DNA from 4 places in the Kitasatospora sp. NPDC056327 genome. Region 2 is predicted to be linked to each of the others. Evidence: riboswitches for the same ligand, from Rfam matches in the RefSeq annotation. Region 2 holds a riboswitch; each other region holds the start of a gene.
The links. A riboswitch is a leader RNA that binds a small molecule or an ion and turns the genes downstream of it on or off. The one in region 2 is predicted to bind cobalamin.

Region 1 (4,105 bases), on a different contig from region 2:
CGGAAGGACCGGCGGCGCACGTGTCACTCTGGCCGGATACGGGCTCGGCAAGGCGGAACCCCTCCGTCACACTTGTTCGACCCACCTCCCGCTGTACACCGTCAAACGGTGTCCCGCCGTTCCGGAAGGTCCACGATGCTGCCTGAGACGACGCCGCGGGGCGACGGTCCGGACGCCCCGCCCGCCGCCGGACGACGGCCCGCCGAACGCGTCGCCCTCCGCTCCGACCTGCGGGCCGCACTGCCCGACGCGGGCGCGGCGTTCGGCGTCACCGCGGCGGTGTTCCTGCTGCTGTACGTCCGGATGAACGCCGGCACCTCGGCGACGGTGGCGGTCATGCCGTTCATGGACGACGCGGGCACGTACTGGATGTACCTGCTGAGCCAGGCGTTCGGCTGGTCGGGGCTGCTGTGGGCGTGGGGGACGGTGGTGCTCGGGCTGCTGCTGTCCGGGCCGCGGCCCGCCCGGCTACCGGTCGCGCGGCAGACCCTGGAGCGCTGGCACCGCACGACGAGCCTGACCACGACGGCCCTGATGTTCGCGCACGCGCTGCTGTTCGCGGCCGAACTCGTGCGCTACGAGGCCGAGTCGACGTGGGGCGACCGGCTCTGGTCGGGGTTCGCCGACAGCTTCGTGCCCGGCTGGTACGACTCCGGCACCGGCCGGACCGCCATCCCGCTCGGGCAGGGCGCGCTCTACCTGGCCGTGCCACTCGGCCTGCTGTTCTACGTGCGGCACCGGATCGGGCCGAACACCTGGCGCCGGCTGCACCGCTTCGTGATCGTCGTCTACGTGCTGAGCGTCTGGCACACGCTGCTCTACGGGACCAACGTCTGGTACGGCGAGTGGCCGCGCACCGTCGTGTGGCTGCTGCAAGTGCCGCTCGCCGTACTGCTGTTGGTCCGGCTGCTGCGGCCCGCCCGGCGGGCCGAGCGGCTGGGGGCACCGGGGGCCGGCGGGGCGCGGGCGCTGCCGGCGTGGGTGGTGCGGGCGCTCGGACGGGTCGCGGTGGCGGCCGTCGTGGTCGGCCTGATCGCGGTGGTGGCCTCCGGCCACGACGGCGGGCGGACGCGGCCGCCGGCGGCGCCGGCGCCGTCGGCCTCCAGCGGGCAGGCCGGCGGGACCGGGTGAGCGGGTGGGGCTGAGCGGGCGAGCGGCGAGCGGGCGGTTCGGCGTCGGGGGCGGCGGACGTACGGCGGACGGCGCCGGGCTGCGCGCGTGGGTGCCGTCGGCCTGGCGGGTGCGTCGGCCTGGCGGGTGTACCGGCCTGCGGACGGCACCGGCCGTATGAGGGCCGTCCACCGGGCCGAGCGGCCGGCCGGCCGGTTCGGGGACGGGCTGGGCGGGAAGCCGGTCCGATGGAATGATGATCGACGACAGGGCGACGGCGGAACGAGGAATCCGGTGAGAATCCGGAGCGGTCCCGCCACTGTGACCGGCGAGCGGATCCCGCGCGGGCCACTGCCCCCGTGAGGGGCGGGAAGGCCGGGACGAGCTGCGACCCGGGAGCCAGGAGACTCACGGCGTCGCCACCTCGCAGGAGCCCGGGGCGGATCTCCCCGGAGAGAGGGGTGGTTCGGCATGCCCGACCTCATGGACACCGGAACGGCCGGAGCCGGCGGCGGAACGCCCACCGGCCCGGCGGCCGGCAGTGGAACGGCGGTCGGTACCGCAGCCGGCCCGGGGAGCACGACGGGAACCGCGGCAGACGGCGGTACGGCGGCGGAACCGCCCGGCCCGGCGCCCTGCCGGGTGGTGGTCTGCCGCGACTGCTGCTGCGGCACGGTCAAGGTGACCGGCACGGACCACGCCGCGCAGACCGCGCGGCTGCGCGAGGCCGCCCCGGTGCGGGTCTCCGAGTGCCTGGACGTGTGCGAGCGCGCGAACGTGATCGTGGTCCGGCCCTCCGCCGGGGGCCGGTCGGCCGGCGGACGGCCGGTTTGGCTGGGCCTGGTCAACGACCCGGCCGCGACGGAGGCGGTCGCCGACTGGATCCGGGCCGGCGGCCCCGGGCTGGCCCCGCGCCCGGCACTGCTGGACCGTCACGTCTTCCCCGCGCCGCGCCGGACGGCCCCCCTCGCCTGAGCGGTCACCTCTGCTCCCGGGCCGGGCGGTCCGGGAGCAGGGTCCGGGGGCCGGGCTCCTTTCCCCCGAACCCGGCCCGCCCGGGCCTGAACTCCCCTCCCCGCGCCGTTCTCGACCGCGGTCCGCCGCGCGCCCCGCTCCCGACACCGTCACGGACTCAGAGTCATATGACTGATGCGAGCCGGACACAGCGCGCGTGACAGTGAGGACCGATGGGCTCCACCTCGGGGCGCAGGGAGCGGCACGACCCGCGCCCGGCCCGCCCCGCCCCGCCGAGGAGTCCCCCGGCGCTGCCGGCACAGCAACCGGCAGACAACCGCGCCCGCGAACAACCCCGACTTCCGTACCGCCACGGCCCGTCCCGGCGGCCGGCAAGGAGCAGACGTGAACAGTACCCGGCTCTTCGACGGTGCCGCGCACCACCCGCAGCACACCCCTCCCGCCTCCGGCGGCCCCTTCGGCTCCGCCCTGCGCGACTACGTCCTGAACAGCCTCCCCGTCGCCCTCGAAGACATCTCCGCAGGTCGCCTGACGTATCATCAACTCGCAGACTTACAGGAGCAGATGCTCCGGAGCGTCGCTCCGGTGGTCCTCGCCGAGGACGACGAACGGACCGCCCGCCTCCTCCAGCTCGACCTGCTCTTCCTGCTCAGCGGCTACGCACCCGCCGGGCCCCAGGCCGCGCCCCGGGCCCTGACCGAGCTGATCTCCACCCGGTGCGGCAGGTTCCCCGCCCTGGATCCCCACCTGAGCTACGAGCTCCTGATCGACGTCAACTGCGAGGAACACCTGCGCAGCGGCGACATCCGGGTGTTCTCCGCAGGCCGGGACGCCGCCCTCGAACGGGACTTCTACCTCGGCCACCACCTCTCCGAGCCGTGGGCCAGGTCGGCGGCGTACGGCCTGCGTTCGCTGGTCCTGCCGGCGACCGTCCGGCCCACCGCCGGCCGGCCCGCCCCCGACCGGCTCGTCACCGACCGGCTCGTCACCGCCCGGCCCGCCGCGGTCCTGGACGACGTCGGCGAACACCTCGCGGAGTTCACCCGGTACATGGCGAGGTACCGCAGGCTGTCGCAGGAGGCGTTCGACCGGTTCCGCCCCTACCACATGGGCCATCCCGGCGGCCCGCGCGGCGCGAGCGGCGCGTTCATGCCCAGCGTCCACCTCCTCGAACTCGCCCTGCTGCCGCCGTCGAAGGAGTACGGCGTCTTCCTGGACCAGTCGATGTCCTACTTCCCCTCCTGGTCCCGGCCCGTCCTCGCGCGATGGCGCGGCGACTCCATCCGCGGGGCGAACGTGTCCCAGCGGCTGCGGGACGGACGGCTGGTGCTCGACCCCGCGGGCCGCGACCGGCTGGTCCGGGTGATCGACAGGTTCGTCGACTTCCGGATGGCCCACCTGGGCGTCACCCGCCACGCGCTCCCCGAGGCGTTCCGCGACCGGACCGGGCTGACCCGTCGCGACATCCACGGGCAGGGCGGCGAGCACGACATCCTGGACGGCCGGGACCCCGGCACCTCGGGGTTCAGCGTCCGGCACGTGCTCACCAACGCGGTCTACCGGCTCCTCGCACTCCGCGCCGACGTCGCCCACCCCGGCTCCGCGCCGGCCAACAGTTGAGGCAGGCAACCGATGCCAGCATTCCGTGTCGCGGTCGTCGACGCGTACGGCACCGCCTCCGGCTTCGCCGGCGCGTTCGGCGCGCTGGACGGCGAGGTGATCCAGGTCCGGAGCACAGCCGCCCATCCGCCCGGCGTCGATCCGGCGGACGACCGGGCCTTCGGCCGTGTGCTGGTCCACGACGGCGACCCGGACGCCCTGGCCGCACGGCTCGCCGCGCTGGACACGGTCGCTGTCCTGGCCGGCCGCGAGACCGGGGTGGAGCTCGCCGACACCCTCTCCGAACGGCTGGGCCTGCCCACCAACGGCACGGCCCTGAGCAGCGCGCGGCGCGACAAGTACGTGCAGATCGAGACGATCAAGGCGCAGGGCGTCCCCGGCATGCGGCAGCTGCGCACCG
Region 2 (4,105 bases):
TCGTGGCGCGGTGCCCAGACGTCGAGGCTGAGCAGTTCGGAGACGGCCGGCAGGACGAGCCGGGCGAACTCGAACGGGACGGGCGCGGCCAGCCGGCCCGGTGCGACCTTGATGTGCTCGCCCGCGCCCTCCGGGTTCTCCACCACGTAGGTCGAGGTGCGGCTCAGGTTGCTCAGCGTCCAGTACGTGCCGGTGGCACCGATCTCGCCGGCGGTGCGGGAGACGCCGCCGTGCGGGATGCCCAGGCCCGGCGCGGCGTCCCCGGTGACGGCCCGGCCGAACCGGAGGGTCTCTCCCGGGGACAGTCGGAGCCGCTCGGCCGGGACCATTCCGGGCCCGGGCACCACGATGATGCTGTGCATGCCGCTTCCCCTCCCCCGTGCAGCGGTCGGGGAAAGGGTAGCGAGCGGAATCAAACGTTCCTGTAACGATCGGTCATGGAGCCCGGGAGCCGCGAGGTTTCGCGGTGGTGTCGGCTCAGCACTCGCCGCGCCAACGGAAGGAGTCGATCGTCCGTCCGCCGGCCGGGAGGTTGCCCCGGCCCTCGGCCCAGCCGTAGTGCAGGCACTGGCCGCCGCCCTCGCGGAACGACACCTGGACGTGGTCGGCGCCGGGCTCCTCCGTCCCGTTGTTGAAGTACGACCGGCGCGGGCCGCAGGTGCTGGCGGGTTCGTCGACGGCCGAGCGGCAGACCGTACCGGTGCCGTCGGCCCCCGAGTAGAAGCAGACGCTGCCGGACGGACAGTCCTGCCAGGCCGCGGCCGGGCCACCGGTGCAGTTGCGGCTGGTGACCTTCGGCCAGGACTTCTGCAGGCCGCTGTACTCGACGCCGTCGAAGCGGGCCGGCACCCGGTCCTTCTCGTAGGTGAAGTCGCCGGTCGGCGCGTAGCGCTGCTCGTGGTGCAGATGCGCCCAGTCGTTGGCCCGGCCGGTCTTCCCGATCCTGCCGATCGGGGTGGACGGCGTCACCGGGTCACCCTTCTTCACGTAGGTCGCCGGGGCGTCCATCAGGTGGTAGTAGGCCGTGAACCAGCCGTTGCCGTGGCTGATCTGGACGGTGTTGCCGGAGCCGTTGTCCCAGTACGTGGCGGACACCGTACCCGCGGCGGAGGCCAGTACCGGGAGGCCGTCGGACCCGGTGTTGCCCTCGACGAAGATGTCCAGGGCCGGGCTGTGGTCCCCGCCGTAGGTGTGCAGCTCCCAGGTGGTGCCGCACGGGAACGGCAGCTGGAAGGCCGGCGGCGCCGGCCGCGTGGCGGCCGTCGCGGCGCCCGGTCCGGCGGGGAACGCCGTGAGCAGGACCCCCAGGACGGCCATCAGCACGCCTGACCGCCACCACGCGTGGAAACGGTTTCTCATTCTCTACCCCCTCGTCCGGTCGGGTCCGCCCGGGGCCGGTACCACCTCGCAACACCGAGGGTGCGGCGGTCGGGACCCCGGTCGGCGTCCGGACTCCGGTGGGCGGTGGCCCCGGTGGGGCCGCCCCGTGCGGCGGACATCGTGGTGAATGGTGGTGCCGTGGTCGCGGGTTTGCCTCTAGGGTGGTGCCCGCAGCTGGTTCGCCCCGTCCGCCAGGCGGGGCGTCGTAAGAGGGAACCCGGTGACGCCTATCGGCCAGTCCGGGACTGCCCCGCAGCGGTGAGCGGGAACGACCGCCGTCATACGCACTGGGCCCGGGCCGGGTCTGGGAAGCGACGGCCAGTAGGTGTCCGCCCTCGACGAGGGCGGGTGTGCCCGCGAGTCCGAAGACCTGCCCGCTGCCCGCCCGCGGATCGTCCGCGCGCGGCTGTCCGATGACCTCGTGGGCGGGTCGGCGTGCACACCCTGCGGAGCCTTTCGGGCGTCCGTGCGGGTTGTCGTCCCCTTCGCGCACTCGTGCCGTCATCGGGCACTGGAGGAGCAAGACTCGCGAAGGAGAGTCCCCTTGACGACGAAGTCCGCAGCTGCGGCGACGCTGCCCACCGTGCACGGCTACCCCCGGCAGGGCCGGGGCCGGGAGCTGAAGAAGGCCATCGAGGGCTACTGGAGGGGCACGGTCACCGCGGACGCCCTGCTGGCCGCGGCCTCCGGTCTGCGCCGGGAGAACTGGACGCGGCTGACCGCGGCGGGAATCCGGGAGGTTCCCACCGGGGACTTCTCGCTCTACGACCACGTGCTGGACGCCTCGGTGGCCGTCGGCGCGATCCCGGACCGCCACCGCGCCGCGGTCGAGGCCGACCCGCTGGACGGGTACTTCGCCATGGCGCGCGGTACCCAGGACGTCGCGCCGCTGGAGATGACCAAGTGGTTCGACACCAACTACCACTACCTGGTCCCCGAGCTGGGGCCGGACACGGTGTTCGCCGCGAACCCGGCCAAGGCGGTCGGCGAGCTGCGCGAGGCGCGCGCGCTCGGCCACGACGCCCGGCCGGTGCTGGTCGGCCCGGTCACCTACCTGCTGCTCGCCAAGCCCGCGCCCGGCGTGGCCGCCGGCTTCCAGCCGATCACCCTGCTGGACCGGCTGCTGCCGGTCTACGCGCAACTGCTCGCCGATCTGCGGGCGGCCGGGGCGCACTGGGTGCAGCTGGACGAGCCCGCCCTGGTCCAGGACCGCACCCCCGCCGAGCTGAACGCCGCCGCCCGCGCCTACCGTGACCTCGGCGCGCTCACCGACCGTCCGAAGCTGCTGGTGGCCAGCTACTTCGACCGCCTCGGCGAGGCCCTGCCCGTCCTCGCCAAGGCCCCGGTCGACGGTCTGGCCCTGGACTTCACCGGCCCGGCCGCCGCGAACCTGGACGACCTCGCCGCCGTCGGCGGCCTGCCCGGAAAGCGCCTGGTCGCCGGGGTCGTCGACGGCCGGAACGTCTGGATCAACGACCTGGAGAGGTCGCTGGCCACCCTGGCGACCCTGCTCGGTCTCGCGGACCGGGTGGACGTCGCCCCGTCCTGCTCGCTGCTGCACGTGCCGCTCGACGCCGGCCTGGAGCGGGAGGTCGACCCGCAGATCGCCCGCTGGCTGGCCTTCGCGAAGCAGAAGACCGAGGAGGTCGCCCTGCTCGCCCGCGGCCTGCGCGAGGGCACCGGCGCGATCACCGCCGACCTCGCCGCCAACCGCGCGGACCTGGCCTCCCGCGCCGCGTCGCCGATCACCCGCGACCCGGCCGTCCGGGCCCGCGCCGCCGCCGTCACCCCCGACGACGCCCGCCGTGCCCGGGCCTACCCCGAGCGGGCCGTGGCCCAGCGGGCCCGCCTCGGCCTGCCCCTGCTGCCCACCACCACGATCGGTTCCTTCCCGCAGACCACCGAACTCCGGGTGGCGCGCGCCGATCTGGCGGCGGGGCGGATCGACGCGGCCGCCTACCGGGAGCGGATGGAGGCCGAGGTGCGCGAGGTGGTCGCCCACCAGGAGAAGGCCGGGCTGGACGTCCTGGTGCACGGCGAGCCCGAGCGCAACGACATGGTCCAGTACTTCGCCGAACAGCTCACCGGCTACCTGGCCACCCGGCACGGCTGGGTGCAGTCCTACGGCACCCGCTACGTGCGCCCGCCGGTGCTCGCCGGGGACATCTCCCGCCCGCACCCGATGACCGTCGACTGGTTCCGCTACGCCCAGGGCCTGACGGACCGGCCGGTCAAGGGCATGCTGACCGGCCCGGTCACCATGCTCGCCTGGTCCTTCGTCCGCGACGACCAGCCGCTCGCCGACACCGCCTGCCAGGTGGCGCTGGCCCTGCGCGACGAGGTCACCGACCTGGAGGCCGCGGGCGCCGCCGTCGTCCAGGTCGACGAACCCGCGCTGCGCGAGACCCTGCCGCTGCGGGCCGCCGACCGCCCGGCCTACCTGGAGTGGGCGACGGAGGCGTTCCGGCTGGCGACCTCCGGCGTCCGTGCCGACACCCAGGTGCACACCCACATGTGCTACGCGGAGTTCGGCGCGATCATGACGGCGATCGACGAGCTCGACGCGGACGTCATCTCCCTGGAGGCCGCCCGTTCGCACATGGAGGTGGCCGGTGAGCTGGCCGCCGCCGGCTACCCGCGCGAGGTGGGACCGGGGGTGTGGGACATCCACTCGCCGCGCGTGCCGGGCACGGAGGAGGTCGTGGAGCTGCTGCGCACCGGGCTG
Region 3 (4,105 bases), on a different contig from region 2:
ACCGCCGTCGTCAGAGCTCCACCGAACGGGACGCGTGTTTCCCCCAGGAGGTCCTGCCATGGCCCAGTCCGTCCTCTCACCCAGCCTGCCCGCGGGCGGCTCCGCCCCGGCCGCGCTGCCGATCCGCGCCATCCTGCCCTGGGCGCTGTTCCTCGGCACCCTGATGCTGGTCCTGCTCTACTTCGTCGGCGCCGAACAGGGCGCCACCTCCCTCATCTCCGGGGCCACCGTGCACGAGTGGGTGCACGACGGCCGCCACCTGCTCGGCTTCCCGTGCCACTGAGCGGAGACCGGGCACCGATGAACAACTCCGCAACCGTCTCCTCGGGCACCGTCGGAAAGCTGCTGCTGCGGGGCCTGATCGCGGGCCTGATCGCCGGACTGGTGGCCTTCGTCTTCGCCTACACCGTCGGCGAGGGCCCCGTCTCGGACGCCATCGCGCAGGAGCAGTCCCAGTCCGCCGGCGCCGGGCACCACCACGGCGAGGCGGCGGAACCCGCCGGCGACCACGCCGACTCCCACGGGGCCGCCGGCACCGCCGACGCCGCCGGCTCCGGTGACGAGGAGGAGGAACTGGTCAGCCGCGACCTCCAGTCCACCGCGGGCCTCGCCACCGGGGTCCTGGTCTACGGCGTCGCCGTCGGCGGCATCGCGGCGCTGGCGTTCTGCTTCGCCCTCGGCCGGATCGGCCGGTTCGGCCCCCGGGCCACCGCCGCGCTGGTCGCGGGCGCCGCGTTCGCCACCGTCTACCTGGTGCCGTTCCTCAAGTACCCGGCGATGCCGCCCGCGGTCGGCAACCCGGACACCATCGGGAAGCGCACGTCGCTGTTCTTCCTGATGATCGCGCTCAGCGTGCTGATCGGTGTCGCCGCGGTCATCCTCGGCAGGCGCCTGGCTCCGCGTCTGGGCACCTGGAACGCCGTCGTCGCGGCCGGTGTCGGCTACGCCGCGGTGATGGCGCTGCTCGCGCTCGTCCTGCCGTCCAACGACGACGCGATCCCGGACGGCTTCCCGGCCGGGCTGATGTGGGACTTCCGGCTCGCCTCGATCGGTCTCCAGGCCGTGCTGTGGACCGGGTTCGCCCTGGTCTTCGGCGCCCTGGCACAGCGGGCCCTCACCCCCGCCGCGCCCGTCGGGGACCGCACGGCCGCCCCCGCTCCGGCGGTCTGACGGACAGTTCCGGAAAGCGCACGGTTCGACCCTGCCGAAGGCGCGCCGGCGGGGTCGAACCGTGCGCTTTCCCGCTTTCACGGCACCTGCCCGTCGCCCCGCCCGCCGGAACCGGAACCGGGGCGGGACGTCCGGTGACGGGTGACGGGTGACGGGTGACGGGTGACGGGCGATGGAAGGCGGGAGGCGGGTGGCGCTCTGGACTTACTAGGACGTCCGACTATATGGTCGTGGACAAGGCCCGCAGTGCAGGGAAGCCGGTGTGAATCCGGCACGGTCCCGCCACTGTGACCGGGGAGTTCGTCGCCGCAGTACCAGCCACTGGCCGCTGGCCGGGAAGGCCGGGCGACGCGCGCCGATCCGGGAGTCAGGATACCGACTGCGGGTGTTCCGTGTTGTCCACGAGGATGGAGCAAACACGCATGGCACCGGTCTGCGCTCTTCCCGACCCTGGTGATCCTGCGACGGCCGCGGCCCGCCCGTCACCCTGACGGCTCGCCGCGCCCGGCAGCCCCCACGCCCGCGCCCGCCCGGGCGCCGTGCGGGCGGACGCCGTGCGCCCCTCCCTCGGATCCTCCTGACGCCCTGACGAGAGCAGGTTCGTGATGGTCCGTGAACTGCACCACTTCATCGCCGGCAAGCCCGCCGCCGGCACCTCCGGCCGCTTCGGAGACGTGTACGACCCCAATACCGGCCGCGTCCAGGCCCGGGTGCCGCTGGCGTCCCGCGCCGAGGTCGAGGCCGTGATCGCCGACGCGGAACAGGCCCAGCCCGGCTGGGCGGCCTGGAACCCGCAGCGCCGCGCCCGGGTGCTGCTGCGCTTCCTCCAACTCGTCGAGCAGGAGCGGGACGGGCTCGCCCGGCTGCTCTCCGCCGAGCACGGCAAGACCGTCGCCGACGCCCACGGCGACCTCCAGCGCGGCCTGGAGGTCGTCGAGTTCGCCGCCGGGATCCCGCACCTGCTGAAGGGCGAGTTCACCGACAACGCCGGGACCGGCATCGACGTGTACTCGATGCGCCAGCCGCTCGGCGTCGTCGCCGGCATCACCCCGTTCAACTTCCCGGCGATGATCCCGCTCTGGAAGGCCGCACCGGCGCTGGCCTGCGGCAACGCCTTCGTCCTCAAGCCCTCCGAGCGCGACCCCTCGGTGCCGCTGCGGCTCGCCGAGCTGTTCCTGGAGGCGGGACTGCCGCCGGGCGTGCTGAACGTGGTCAACGGCGACAAGGAGGCCGTGGACACCCTGCTGGAGGACCCGCGGGTCCAGGCGGTCGGCTTCGTCGGCTCCACCCCGATCGCCCAGTACGTCTACGCCACGGCCGCCGCGCACGGCAAGCGCGCGCAGTGCTTCGGCGGCGCCAAGAACCACATGATCGTCATGCCGGACGCCGACCTCGACCAGGCCGCGGACGCGCTGATCGGCGCCGGCTACGGCTCCGCGGGCGAGCGCTGCATGGCGATCTCGGTCGCCGTACCGGTGGGGGAGGAGACCGCCGACGCCCTGGTCGCCAAGCTGGTCGAGCGGATCGGCGCGCTCCGGGTCGGCCGCTCGGACGACCCGGAGGCCGACTTCGGACCGCTGGTCGGCCGGGACGCGCTGGAACGCGTCCGGGGCTACCTCGACCTCGGCGTCCGGGAGGGGGCCGAACTCGTCGTCGACGGCCGGGACTTCCGGCTGGAGGGGCACGAGGACGGCTACTTCCTGGGGGCCTCGCTCTTCGACCGGGTCACACCGGACATGCGGATCCACCGCGAGGAGATCTTCGGCCCCGTGCTCACGGTCGTCCGTGCCGCCGACTACGAGGAGGCGCTGCGCCTGCCCAGCGAGCACGAGTTCGGCAACGGCGTGGCCATCTACACCCGCGACGGCGACACCGCCCGTGACTTCACCCGCCGCGTCGACACCGGCATGGTCGGTGTCAACGTGCCGATCCCGGTGCCGATCGCCTACCACACCTTCGGCGGCTGGAAGCGCTCCGCGTTCGGTGACCTCAACCAGCACGGCCCGGACTCCGTCCGCTTCTACACCCGCACCCGCACGGTGACCTCCCGCTGGCCCTCCGGGGTCAAGGAGGGTGCCAGCTTCACCATCCCCACGATGGGCTGAGCGCCGTGCACGATCTCGACCAGGAACAGCGTGCCGTCGCCCGGGCCGTCCGGGCCTTCGCCGACGAGCACCTCGCCCCGCACGCGGTGGAGTGGGACCAGGCCAAGCACTTCCCCGTCGACGTGCTGCGCAAGGCCGCCGACCTCGGCCTGGGCGGCGTCTACGTCCGGGAGGACGCCGGCGGATCAGAACTCACCCGGCTGGACGGGGTGGTGGCCTTCGAGGCGCTCGCCACCGGCTGCCCCTCGATCGCCGCCTACCTGTCGATCCACAACATGGTCGCCTGGATGGTCGACCGCTACGGCACCGACGGGCAGCGCCGCCGCTGGCTGCCGGGGCTCTGCGCGGCCGAGCAACTGGGCAGCTACTGCCTCACAGAGCCGGGGGCCGGCTCGGACGCCGCCGCGCTGAGCACCCGGGCCCGGCGCGACGGGGACCACTACGTCCTGGACGGGGTCAAGCAGTTCATCTCCGGCGCGGGCACCTCCCGGGTCTACCTGGTCATGGCCCGCACCGGCGGCCCGGGACCGCGGGGCATCTCCGCCTTCCTGCTGGACCGGGAGGACCCCGGGCTGTCCTTCGGCCCGAACGAGCGGAAGATGGGCTGGAACGCCCAGCCCACCCGCCAGGTGGTCCTGGACGGCGTCCGGCTGCCCGCCGACCGCCTCCTCGGCACGGAGGGGGAGGGCTTCCGGATCGCCATGAGCGGACTCAACGGCGGCCGGCTCGGCATCGCCGCCTGCTCGCTGGGCGGGGCCCAGAGCGCGCTGGAACGCACCATGACCTTCCTCGCCGAGCGGGAGGCGTTCGGCACCCGGCTGCTCCACGCC
Region 4 (4,105 bases), on a different contig from region 2:
CGCCACGGGTGTCGCCCGGACCTTGAACACCTCGGCCAGCAGACCGGGTTCGAGCACCTCGGCGGGCGGTCCGGAAGCGACGATCCGGCCGTCCGCGACCACGTACAGCAGGTCGCAGTGGCCGGCGGCGAGGTCCAGGTCGTGCAGTGCGGTCAGCACGGTCGGACCGGCCTCCCGGACCAGCGCCAGGACCTCCAGCCGGTGGGCGATGTCCAGGTGGTTGGTGGGCTCGTCGAGGACCAGCACCCGGGGCTCCTGGACCAGCGCGCGGGCGATCAGCACCCGCTGCTTCTCGCCGCCGGACAGGCTCAGGAAGCCACGGGCCGCCAGGTGCGCGGCGCCGACCCGGCGCAGCGCCCCGGTGCAGCGGTCGGTGTCCCCGGCGGACGGCCCGGCCAGGGCGCCGCGCCGGTGCGGCAGCCGGCCCATGGCGACCACCTCGGCCACCGTGAAGTCGAACTCGGCGGAGTGCTCCTGCGGCAGCGCGGCCACCCGCCGGGCGGCCTCGCGCGGGGCGAGCGCGTGCAGGTCCTCGCCGTCCAGCAGGACGGCGCCGGCGGCGGGCCGCAGGGCCCGGTAGACGCAGCGCAGCAGGGTGGACTTGCCGCTGCCGTTGGGGCCGATCAGGCCGACCACCCGACCGGCGGGGGCGCTCAGGGTGACGTCGTGGACCAGCCGGACACCGGCGAGGTCGACGCAGACGCCGTCGACGGCGAGGTCCAGGCCGGGCACGGGGCTCGTGGCGCTCACCGGCCGCCTCCGAAGGCGTAGCCGCGACGGCGCATCAGCAGCAGGAAGCAGGGCACCCCGAGGGCCGCGGTGACCACGCCGACCGGGAGTTCGGCGGGCGCCAGCAGGGTGCGGGAGACGATGTCCACCCAGACCAGCAGCAGGGCCCCGGCGAGCGGAGCGACCAGCAGCACCCGGCGGTGGCCGGCGCCGACCAGCATCCGCACCAGGTGCGGGACCATCAGTCCGACGAAGCCGATCGCCCCGCTGACCGCGACCACGGTGCCGGTGACGGCCGCGGTCACCACGAACAGTTCGCGGCGCAGCCGGTCCGGGTCCACGCCGAGCGAGGCGGCCGTCTCGTCGCCCATCGCCAGCGCGTCCAGCCGGCCGGCCGAGCAGGCCAGGTGCACCAGGCCGGCCAGCACGGTGGCGGCGGCGATCGGCACCGAGCCCCAGGTGGCGCCGCCGAGGCTGCCGAGCAGCCACATCATCGCGGAGCGGGCGGCCTCGCCGCGGGCGGCGGCGAAGACCATCAGCGCGGTGACGGCGGAGAAGCCGTAGGACATCGCGGTGCCGGTGAGCACCAGCCGCAGCGGGGTGAGGCCGTGCGCGGTCCGGGCGGTCAGGTAGACCAGCACCATGGCGAGCAGGGCGGCGGCGAACGCGGAGGCGGAGAGCGCCCAGACGCCGAACGATGCGAAGGCGCCGAGCATCAGCACGGCGTTGGCGCCGACCGAGGCGCCGGAGGAGATGCCGAGCACGAACGGGTCGGCGAGCGCGTTGCGGACCATCGCCTGGACGGCGACCCCGGTGGCGGCCAGTCCGGCGCCGACCACGGCGGCCAGGACGGCGCGGGGCAGCCGGATCTCCCAGACGATCGCGTAGGCGGCGGCCTCGTCGGCCTCCAGCCGGCCGCCCGTCAGACCGGCGGCCAGCAGCCGCAGCACCCGGCCCGGGGCCAGTCCGGAGGAGCCCACCGCGACGGCGCAGACCAGCGAGAGCAGCAGGGCGGCGGCGAGGGCGGCGGCCAGCGCCGCGGCGGGTGTTCGGCGCGGGCCCGGCGGGGCCGCGGCGGTGGCCGGTGCGGTCGCGGTGCTGCTCACTGTGGCGCGCCTTGCCTCGGGCCGGGCGGGGCGCGGGGCGGCGTGCCCGGGCGCGGTCGTGCCGGGGCGCGATCCCCTCGCAGTCCACGGCGAGTTGTCGGGAGGTCGGCGTCCCCGGGCGATCGGGCTCACGGGCGCGGGGCACCGTTTACCGTTGCGGGTCAGCGCCGGAATCGCACCGGCTTCCCCCTGGGAACGCCCTGGCAGCATAACAAGCACTCGGGTCAGGCAACCCTTACCGCAGCGTTTGTGGCCGGGGACACACGAACGCCCCCGTCCGGCGCGGACGGGGGCGTTCGCAGGGGAGCGAGCGGGGATCAGCCCTGCTTGGTCTCCCAGAAGATCTTGTCGACCTCGGCGACGAGGTCCAGCAGCGCCTGGCCGGTGGCCGGGTCGGTGGACGCCTTGGCGGCCGAGGCGGCCTTCAGGGTGTCGTTGACCAGCTGGTGCAGCTGCGGGTACTTCTCGAAGTGCGGGGCCTTGAAGTAGTCGCTCCACAGCACCGAGATGTGGTGCTTGACGGCCTCGGCGCGCTGCTCCTTGATGATGACGGCGCGGGCCCGGAAGTGCGGGTCCTCGTTGGCCTGGTACTTCTCCTGGGTGGCCTTCACGGACTCGGCCTCGATGCGGGCCTGGGCCGGGTCGTACACGCCGCAGGGCAGGTCGCAGTGGGCGTGGGCGGTGGCGCGCGGTGCAAACAGACGAGAGAACATGGGAGTCCTTCCTTAGATCGTCTTCCCGCGCCCGAGATTACCCTTCGGGCCCGGCGGTTTCTCGGCCGGGCGGTGGGCCTAGGGCAAAAGGCCGAGCCGGAACCGGGTGAATCCGGACACCGGCGGGTGACGGACCGTGCGGCAGACTGGTGTGCGACAGCGGGCGCCCGGAGGAGGAGTCGTGGCACGGAGCGCGGAACCGGTGGAGGACCCCCCGGCGGGCGGCGCGCCGTTCGGGCTGATCGACGTGGCGGGGGACTCGATGGTGCCGACGCTGCGCGACGGGGACCGGCTGCTGGTCCGCTACGGCGCGCGGATCCGGCCCGGCGCGGTGGTGGTGTTCCGTCACCCGTTCCAGCAGAACCTGCTGGTGGTCAAGCGTGCCGACGGCCGCAGGCCGAAGGGCTGGTGGCTGCTCTCCGACAACCGGCCGGTCGACAGCGACAGCCGCAGCTACGGCGCGGTCCCGGACGAACTCGTGCTCGGCCGGGTGCTGCTGCGGCTGCGCCCCCGCCCGGTCTGGCTCGCGCCGGGCCGGCGGCTGGAACGGCTGCTGCTCGCCGCCCCGCTGGCCCGGATCCCCGGGCTCGCCCGACGCCTGGGCGTCTGGGTCCGCCCGGAGGAGCTGACGCCCTAGGGCCCGGCAGTGATCCACAAGAGACGCCCTAGCCCTGCCCGGCGGCGGCCGCCGCGGCCTCCTGGCGCTTGCGGGCGCGGTAGGCGGCGACGTTGGCGCGGGTCGCGCAGCGGTCCGAGCAGTACCGGCGGGAGCGGTTGGTCGAGGTGTCCAGGTAGGAGTTGCGGCAGGGGGCGGCCTGGCAGATGCCGAGCCGGTCGGCGCCGAGTTCGGTCAGGTGGACGGCGAGGCCCATGCAGGCGACGGCGCTGAAGTGGGCCGTGGCGGTGGGGGAGTTGTCGGCGAGGTGCAGGTGCCAGCGGGGCCGGCCGGCCTCGTCCAGGTAGTCGTGCCCGGAGACCAGGGGGCTCACCGGAAACTCCATCAGCAGGCTGTTCAGCAGGTCGACGCTGCGCACCTCCTCGCCGTCGGCGGCGGCCTCGAAGACCCCGCGCAGCCGGGTGCGGACGGCCCGCAGCCGGGGCAGGTCCGACTCGTCGGCGAGGTCGCGGGCCCGGGAGGAGTCCGAGAACAGGGCGCGCACCGCGTCCACCGACGTCAGTGCGTCGGTGCCGCGCTCGGGTTCCTCGGTGTTCACCAGCCGGACGGCCAGATCGGCGTACGAGGCGAGCTCCACGGTGGTCCTTCCAGAGATCGGTAACGGGCTGACTGGCTCTAGCCTATTACCCGGAGAGCCGAAGCGGGAAAGCGGCGGCGCCCGGCAGGATTCGGCCTGCCGGGCGCCGGGGAGCGCGCGCTCGGAGCGCGTCGGCTCAGAGCACCTTGGAGAGGAACGCCCGGGTGCGCTCGTGCTGCGGGTCGGTGAGGACCTCGCGGGGGTTGCCGGACTCGACGACCACGCCGCCGTCCATGAACACCAGTGCGTCGCCGACCTCGCGGGCGAAGCCCATCTCGTGGGTGACCACGATCATGGTCATCCC

Region 1: another riboswitch for cobalamin. It lies ahead of ACFCX4_RS12640 (hypothetical protein); the one in region 2 lies ahead of metE (5-methyltetrahydropteroyltriglutamate--homocysteine S-methyltransferase).
Region 3: another riboswitch for cobalamin. It lies ahead of ACFCX4_RS04665 (CoA-acylating methylmalonate-semialdehyde dehydrogenase); the one in region 2 lies ahead of metE (5-methyltetrahydropteroyltriglutamate--homocysteine S-methyltransferase).
Region 4: another riboswitch for cobalamin. It lies ahead of ACFCX4_RS18330 (FecCD family ABC transporter permease); the one in region 2 lies ahead of metE (5-methyltetrahydropteroyltriglutamate--homocysteine S-methyltransferase).

The regions. Positions count from the first base shown of each region.
Region 1 is NZ_JBHJRC010000066.1:928-5,032, reverse strand. It holds gene ACFCX4_RS12645 (ferric reductase-like transmembrane domain-containing protein) at 136-1,131, shown strand; cobalamin riboswitch at 1,392-1,520, shown strand; gene ACFCX4_RS12640 (hypothetical protein) at 1,753-2,085, shown strand; gene ACFCX4_RS12635 (hypothetical protein) at 2,470-3,705, shown strand; gene ACFCX4_RS12630 (ATP-grasp domain-containing protein) at 3,718-4,105, shown strand, end outside.
Region 2 is NZ_JBHJRC010000005.1:51,969-56,073, reverse strand. It holds gene ACFCX4_RS01605 (FHA domain-containing protein) at 1-362, opposite strand, end outside; gene ACFCX4_RS01600 (peptidoglycan DD-metalloendopeptidase family protein) at 478-1,359, opposite strand; cobalamin riboswitch at 1,587-1,752, shown strand; gene metE (5-methyltetrahydropteroyltriglutamate--homocysteine S-methyltransferase) at 1,925-4,105, shown strand, end outside.
Region 3 is NZ_JBHJRC010000017.1:32,848-36,952, forward strand. It holds gene ACFCX4_RS04655 (CbtB-domain containing protein) at 59-283, shown strand; gene ACFCX4_RS04660 (CbtA family protein) at 301-1,170, shown strand; cobalamin riboswitch at 1,379-1,569, shown strand; gene ACFCX4_RS04665 (CoA-acylating methylmalonate-semialdehyde dehydrogenase) at 1,776-3,275, shown strand; gene ACFCX4_RS04670 (acyl-CoA dehydrogenase family protein) at 3,272-4,105, shown strand, end outside.
Region 4 is NZ_JBHJRC010000112.1:11,574-15,678, reverse strand. It holds gene ACFCX4_RS18335 (ABC transporter ATP-binding protein) at 1-723, opposite strand, end outside; gene ACFCX4_RS18330 (FecCD family ABC transporter permease) at 747-1,835, opposite strand; cobalamin riboswitch at 1,935-2,073, opposite strand; gene sodN (superoxide dismutase, Ni) at 2,153-2,548, opposite strand; gene sodX (nickel-type superoxide dismutase maturation protease) at 2,730-3,185, shown strand; gene ACFCX4_RS18315 (CGNR zinc finger domain-containing protein) at 3,214-3,801, opposite strand; gene ACFCX4_RS18310 (amino acid ABC transporter ATP-binding protein) at 3,938-4,105, opposite strand, start outside.